DNA from 2 places in the Caballeronia sp. LZ029 genome. Region 1 is predicted to be linked to the other one. Evidence: riboswitches for the same ligand, from Rfam matches in the RefSeq annotation. Region 1 holds a riboswitch; the other holds the start of a gene.
The links. Region 1 has a riboswitch for cobalamin ahead of QCE73_RS03310 (TonB-dependent receptor domain-containing protein). Riboswitches for the same ligand answer to the same signal wherever they lie in the genome.

Region 1 (3,538 bases):
ATCGTAGTCGCTGCGTTGCCCGCTCACGATCCACTCGCCGCCGACACGCCAGCGCCCGATCGTGCGATGCGCCGTGAGCGTCGCGAAACGCCGCGCGCGCCGCGTCAGATCCTCGTGATTCGTCTCGTCGACGGGATTCTGGAACGTGACGCCCGCGCGCACGTCGGTTGCGCCGACGTGTCCCGCCCACGATCCCTCGATGCCCTGCACCTTCGCCCGCCCGACGTTCTGCGCGACATAGTAGAAACCGCCGTCGGACACATAGTCGATCAGATTCGAATAGCGCGTCTGGAACAGCGTCACGCGCGCGACGCCGAGCGCATTCGATGCGTACTGCAATGCCGCCTCGACCGAATGGCTGCGCTCCGGCTGAATCGACGGGTTGCCGCTGAACGGATAGTAGAGGTCGTCGAAACTCGGCGCGCGAAACGATGCCGCATAGCTCGCGCTCGCCTTCCAGTGCGCATCGAAGTTATACGCGTAGCCCAGATAGTAGCTGTTCGCGCCGCCGAAATCGGAATACTGGTCGTGACGCAGATTCGCCTGCAATTCGCTCGCGCCGATGTGGCCCACGTAGCCCGCGAACACCGAATTCACGTGACGATCGGGCGCAGTGAGCTGATCGGAATCGAGCGTCTGATCGAGATGCTCGTAACCGAAGAGCAGCTTGTGCGCGTCGCTGATTTTGAAGTCGTTCTGCCACGTGTATTGACGGTTCTCCGAATTGAAGCGGTTCGTATAGACGCCGTTCTGCTCGATGTTCGCGCGGTCCTGTCCCTGCGCGATCGTGAAGTGCGTGGTCCAGTCGCCGGTGATTTTGCCGTTCGCGAACACCGACGCCGAGCGCACGCGATCGTGCGATTCGTTGATATCGGTCGGCAGGCCGTAGGCATCGTCGAAACTGCTGATGCCGTTCGATTGCAGGAAGCGCACGCCCGCGTCCCACTTGTCGCTGAACTGGTGGCGCAGCGTCGCCGCGACGCTCTCGTTCAGATAGCCGTTCGCGTTCGGATTCGCGCCGGGCGCGATATTCGGATCGATCGACGAAAAGCCGTCGGTCTTCTCGCGCGAGACGTTCAGGCTGAAGGTCGTGCGGCCGTCCTTGTCGAGCGCGCCGCTCACGCCCGCCGACTGACGCTGCGTGTGATAGCTGCCGTATTCGGCTTCGAAGTTGAAGCGCGGCGGATGCGGCTCGCCTTCCTTCGTGAAGATCTGCACGACGCCGCCGATCGCATTCGAGCCGTACAACGCCGACACATTGCCGTTCACGACCTCGACGCGCCCGATCTGATCGAGCATCAGTTGCGATAGCTGCGCCGCGCCGAGCGACGCCGATTCGACGCGCACGCCATCGATCAAAACGAGCGATTGCGAGGACGCCGCGCCGCGTATGTAGAGACCCGACGTCGCGCCCGGTCCGCCGTTGCGCGTGATCTGCACGCCGGGCGCGAGCGCGATGAGGCCGAGCGCATCGTCGGCGTTGGCGTCGGCGATGTCCTGTTCATCGAACACCGATGTCTGCGGGATCGATTCGGCGAGCGGCTGCGGCGCGCGCGTCGCGGTGACGACGACAGGAGCAAGCGCTTGCGAAGCGTCATCGGCGGCATGTGCGGCGCCGGCGAGCGGCAAACCGATGACCGCGGCAACGAGCGCGCCATGACGAGAGCGGCCGTTCTTGAGGGCGGCCTGTGGCAATACCATGAATGAAGTGTCCGTTTCGCGTGAGCGCGACCCCGCTCCCCGCGAGGACGATGCGCGACGAACGCACCGCGCGATCAGCGCCGATGCGTCGAACTCTGGCCGGTATCCGGGCTGGCGATGAATCGTCTCGCCTTCCCGCGCATCGTGCGCAGTGGCGTCGACACGTTTCTTGCAGTCGATTCGGGCAATGAACCCTGTGTGATGAAAATCCACACGCTCGCGCTGCAAAAACGCGCATGAGACGACTTGCAACTTGCGTTGCGGTCGCTTACCGTTGCGGGGGCAGCACAGGTTGGCTCGTCCCAGGTTGGTCCCGGTCGGACTTCGGAGACTTCGCTCCCTGTTTCCCGTTTGACTGCATCCGCGAGATCCGCGAATGCGAGCACCAAAAAGTGCGGCAAGTGTAGGAGCGCGTGTTGGGGCCGTCAAGAAAACGGCGCGGACAGTTGGGCGCGGCACATGACGAATCGAACGAGAATCGGCCGGCCTGTCCTCACGAGCCATCAACAGCGCTCGCGTTTTCTGCACACGAATGCATGTCGACATGCGCTTGATTCGAAGGATTAAGCGCAAGATCGCATGTTGTTACGTCTCGAAACGAGACAATTATCGGAAGCTCCGTTGAACCGCGCTAAAATGCGAGGTCTTTAGAGGACGCAGCACATGCTCAACGAACTCGAATCACTGTCAGGAAATATCGGCCGGCTGATCCAGATCAGCGAGCGCCACAATCAGGCGCGCCAGGCGCTGCAAGACCAACTCGAACAACTGCGCGCCGACTATGCGAACGTGCAGGCCGAGCTTGCGCAAGTGCGTGAAGAGCGCGATACGCTGCAATCCGAACGCGATTCGCTCTCCGCGAAAATCGACGACGCGCAAGTTCGCCTCAACGCGATTCTCGAAAAGCTGCCGCGCGCGAAAACCGGGCAGCATGACGAAGCCGACAATCAACTCGATCTCCTCGAAGCCGATTCCCCGGAAGCACATGAAGCGGAATTGCACGGCGAGCATCATCAAGGAGAGAAGGCATGACGACCACGCAGATCGAAGTCTCCATTCTCGGGCAGCCGTATCGCCTCGCGTGCTCGCCGGAAACGGAAGGCGCATTGCGCGAAGCAGTCGCACGCGTCGATGCCGAGATGAACAAGGTGCGCAACGCAAGCAACGTGCGCGGCACGGATCGCATCGCGGTGATGGCAGCGCTTTCGCTGGCGTCGGAATTGCTTAAGTTGCAGGACAGCGTGCGTCACGGCGAGGCCTTCCCCGCCGAGGAAATCCGTCGCACGATGCATTCGATGAACGAGCAACTCGGCGCCGTCATCGCGCAATACGAAGTGCAGTGAGATGTCTGTGCGTCGAGTCAATCGGCGCGCAATGTCAATCGAAAAAAGAAACTGCGGCGGGGCTGCGAAAGGCAAACGATTGGTGTAGAGTGACGTTTCCCTGCCTGGTGCGCCAAGGTCATATATTCCTTGAACCAATGTCACATTGGCACGGTTGCGGAACCTTGCAGCACGGGCGCGCGCGTCGCTAGTCCGATGTACCCGAAGTGTTGCTTACCGCGACAAATCTTGAACCCAGGTTCAGGATGCCGGCCTAGCGGCCGTGGCGGGGACCTATCTAAAGAACGGCATCGGTTTTTCCGGTGCCGTTTTCATTTGCATCGTCGATTCCGCATAACGAACAATCATGCGCTACTGGCTGATGAAGTCCGAACCGGACGAGGCGAGCATCGATCACCTCGCGCACGCGCCGAAAAAAACCTTGCCGTGGACGGGCGTGCGCAACTATCAGGCGCGCAACTTCATGCGCGATCAGATGCAGATCGGCGACGGCG
Region 2 (3,538 bases), on a different contig from region 1:
ATACTCGCCGCTTTCGATCATGCGCCGCGCCTCGTTCCAGCCTTTGCGCGCGGTGGCCATGTCGGCTTCGCGGTTCTGCGTGTTCCAGGTGTAGCCGTCGCCCATCGTGACGAAATCGCAATGAGCGATCGCGCCGAGGAAATCGCGCTCGGACGTATGCAGCGCGCCCTTGATGAACTGCACGACGCCGAGCTTCATGCCATGACCGAGCACGCGCACGGCCATACCGAACGCCGCCGTGGTCTTGCCCTTGCCGTTGCCGGTATTCACGATCAGAAGGCCCTTCTCGTGATCGGCGGCGGCCTGCTTTTTCTCGTGACCTTCCTTGCGACGTTGGGTCATGCGCAGATGCGATTCGGTATCGGTTTTCACATCGACTCCAGTGTGAACGGGATTGCGGCGGGTCTTTGCATGACGAAAGACGGCCGTATCGTACATCAGGTGGCGGCTGCGTTCGCGGCTTAATTCTGCGCTAACAGACGGTGGGCATCATGCACTCACGCACTCACCGACTTCAGGAGCAGAAAAATGGACGCGCTCTATCTCTATCTGGAACTCGTGGCGCTCATCGTTCTCGTCTGGCTCTGCCGCGACAAGTTCAGGCCCGTTGTCGCGAAGCCGCTCGCCGAAACCAAAGGCCCGCGGATGGCGACGAAGCCGGTATTCATGTTCCGTTCGCACCGGTTTCATGCGCCGCTGCGATCGCGACGGTTACGCCGCAATCGATCGTCTTTGGCACGATGAGCGTGCGCGCGTGGCCCGCAAGCAGCGCGCATGGCTCGCATACGCCATCGACGTGCAGATGCTTCGCTGCATGATGTGAAATCGCGGTGCGTGGCGCATGCGCGATTTCATCGGCGCTATAGAAGCGCAGCGGCAGGCCGTGACGCTCGCAGAACGCGAGCAAGCCCGCTTCATCCCTTTTCGCATCGATGCTCGCGACGATCGCGATCTCATCGAATCGATGCGTGCCCAGCGCAACACGCACCGCGTGTTCGATCGCGTCGACGCTCGTGCCTCGCCTGCAGCCGATACCGACCGCAAGCCGCATAGCGGCAGACGCATTCATGCGAGCAATGACGGATTCCATGTGCGATTCAAAGAAAGCGCGCCGCGCGGGCCAGCATTATGACACCGCGCGCGCCGCGTCATTTCTTGACGCTCGCGCCCGCCGCGCCTAGACTTTCACGCAGTTTTGGTGCTCGCGCGCGGATTCTCTCGCGCGCAGTTAAACGGGAAGCAGGGCGCGTTCCTTCGACCGATCGAGTGGACGTCAACCTGCGCTGCCCCCGCAACGGTAAGCGATTCCCCGTGCACGCGATGTTTCATCGCATGAACGGGAAGCCGGCTTCGAGGCCACTGCGCGTATTTACGCGCGGGAAGGCGAAGCGGCGCAATCGTCAGCCCGGATACCGGCCAGACTTTCACAGGGATCGCTGTCGCGGGGATGCGGCGCGGCCCATGATCCATCAAGCGTGCGTTTCCCATTTCATCCCGCGGCGTTGTCACGCATCGCGCGACACGAAGCGCTCGCACCTGAAGCCACGGAGCTACGATGCAAACCCGCAAGATCCCCGTCACGGTCGTGACCGGCTTTCTCGGCAGCGGCAAGACCACACTGATGCGGCATATCCTGTCCAACGCGCAAGGAAAGCGCATCGCGGTGATCGTCAACGAGTTCGGCGAGCTCGGCATCGACGGGGAAATCCTGAAGGGCTGCGGCATCGGCTGCGACGACGAAGCCGGGTCCAAAGACCGCAATCTGTACGAACTCGCGAACGGCTGCCTGTGCTGCACCGTGCAGGAAGAGTTCTATCCGGTGATGGAGCAGCTCGTCGAGCGGCGCGACAGCATCGATCACGTGCTGATCGAAACATCGGGTCTCGCATTGCCTAAGCCGCTCGTGCAGGCGTTCAACTGGCCGTCGATCAAGAACGCGTTCACGGTCGATGCGGTCGTCACCGTGGTCGATGGTCCCGCCGCCGCGAGCGGCCAGTTCGCGGCCAATCCCGTCGCCGTCGATGCGCAGCGCAAGGCCGATCCGAATCTCGATCACGAATCGCCGCTGCACGAGTTGTTCGAGGATCAGCTCGCGTCGGCGGATCTCGTCATCGTGAACAAGACCGATCTCATGGACGATGCAGCGCTGCAAAAAGTCGAGGCGCTCGTGCGTCCCGAGATTCCGCGCGAAGTGAAGATCGTGCCTGCGCAAATGGGCCGGCTCGATGTGCATACGCTGCTCGGTCTCGAAGCGGCATCGGAAGAGACGATTCATCTGCGCCACGATCATCACGGCTCGCCCGACGATGAAGGCCACGCCGATCACCATCACGACAAGTTCGATTCGTTCGTCGTTCAGGGCAAGGTCGAATCGCGCGAGCAGGCCATCGCGGCATTGCATGCGCTCGTCGAGCATCACACGATCTATCGCGTGAAGGGTTTCGCCGCGCTGCCGGGCGCTGCGATGCGGCTCGTCGTGCAGGGCGTCGGGCGTCGTTTCGACAGCTATTTCGATCGCCGCTGGCAAGCCGGTGAAGCGACGACGCAAAGCCGTTTCGTGCTGATCGGCGAAGACCTCGATCGCGACACGCTGCAACGCGCATTCGACGCGGCGCTCGCGAGCGCTGCCGTGCAGGCATAAGCAGCCATGCATCTGCTCCGCACGACACCGGGAGGCTTCGTCGACGATGCGCAAGGCGTCATGCGCATCGATCAGACACGCGCGCCGATCGTGGTGCTCAGTTCCGCCGACACGACGCTCGCGTTGCTCGCGAGCGTGTTTCCGCGTCTGGAAGCGGGCTTTCCCGAAGTGCGGCTCGCGAATCAATCGTTCCTGCGCCAGCCCGCGTCGGTCGATTTCTATATCGACGATGTGTTGCGTCACGCGAAGGTCGTGATCGTCGATCACCTTGGCGGCGAATCGTACTGGCCTTACGGCATCGAACGGCTCGTCGCGCTCGCGAACCAAGAGCAACAGATGCTCGCGATGTTTTCGGGCGATCTCACCGAGGACCCGAATCTCATCGGCAAAAGCACGGCGGATGCCCGGTTTTGCCGCGAGCTGTCGCGCTATCTGCGTGAAGGCGGCGCGCGCAATGCGGAAGAATTCCTGCGCACGATCGCGCATCACGCGTTCGGCTTCGGACGCGAGCCGCAGCCGCCGAGCCCGCTGCCTGCCGTCGCGATCTATCATCCCGAGCGCGATATCGCGACGATCGAAGACTGGCAGGCGCGCTGGACCGAAGGCGCGCCCGTCGCCGCTATTCTTTTTTATCGCGCGCATTTGCAGTCGGGCAATACCGCTGTATTCGATGCGCTCATCGAAGCGCTCGAAAAGGAAGGCATTAATCCGCTGCCGATCGCGATCTCGTCGTTGAAAGAGAGCATGAGCCGCGAAGTCGTGGACCGTTTATGCGCGGAGCATCGCGCATCGCTCGTATTGAACACGACGGCTTTCGCGGCGAGCGTGATCGGTGAAGACGAAGTATTCGAAGTGGCGGGCGATGCGCCCGTGCTGCAAGTCATCCTGAGCGGCGGC

Region 2: it holds a riboswitch for cobalamin, as region 1 does, so the genes downstream of both, cobW (cobalamin biosynthesis protein CobW) here and QCE73_RS03310 (TonB-dependent receptor domain-containing protein) in region 1, are expected to answer to the same signal.

Annotation. Positions count from the first base shown of each region.
Region 1 covers NZ_JARUXO010000001.1:711,272-714,809, reverse strand. The annotation lists gene QCE73_RS03310 (TonB-dependent receptor domain-containing protein) at 1-1,701, opposite strand, end outside; cobalamin riboswitch at 1,781-2,106, opposite strand; gene QCE73_RS03305 (ATPase) at 2,365-2,733, shown strand; gene QCE73_RS03300 (cell division protein ZapA) at 2,730-3,044, shown strand; RNA gene ssrS (6S RNA) at 3,139-3,320, shown strand; gene QCE73_RS03290 (EVE domain-containing protein) at 3,391-3,538, shown strand, end outside.
Region 2 covers NZ_JARUXO010000004.1:988,391-991,928, reverse strand. The annotation lists gene cobO (cob(I)yrinic acid a,c-diamide adenosyltransferase) at 1-372, opposite strand, end outside; gene QCE73_RS30570 (hypothetical protein) at 490-690, opposite strand; gene QCE73_RS30565 (cobalamin biosynthesis protein) at 665-1,090, opposite strand; cobalamin riboswitch at 1,180-1,436, shown strand; gene cobW (cobalamin biosynthesis protein CobW) at 1,556-2,641, shown strand; gene cobN (cobaltochelatase subunit CobN) at 2,648-3,538, shown strand, end outside.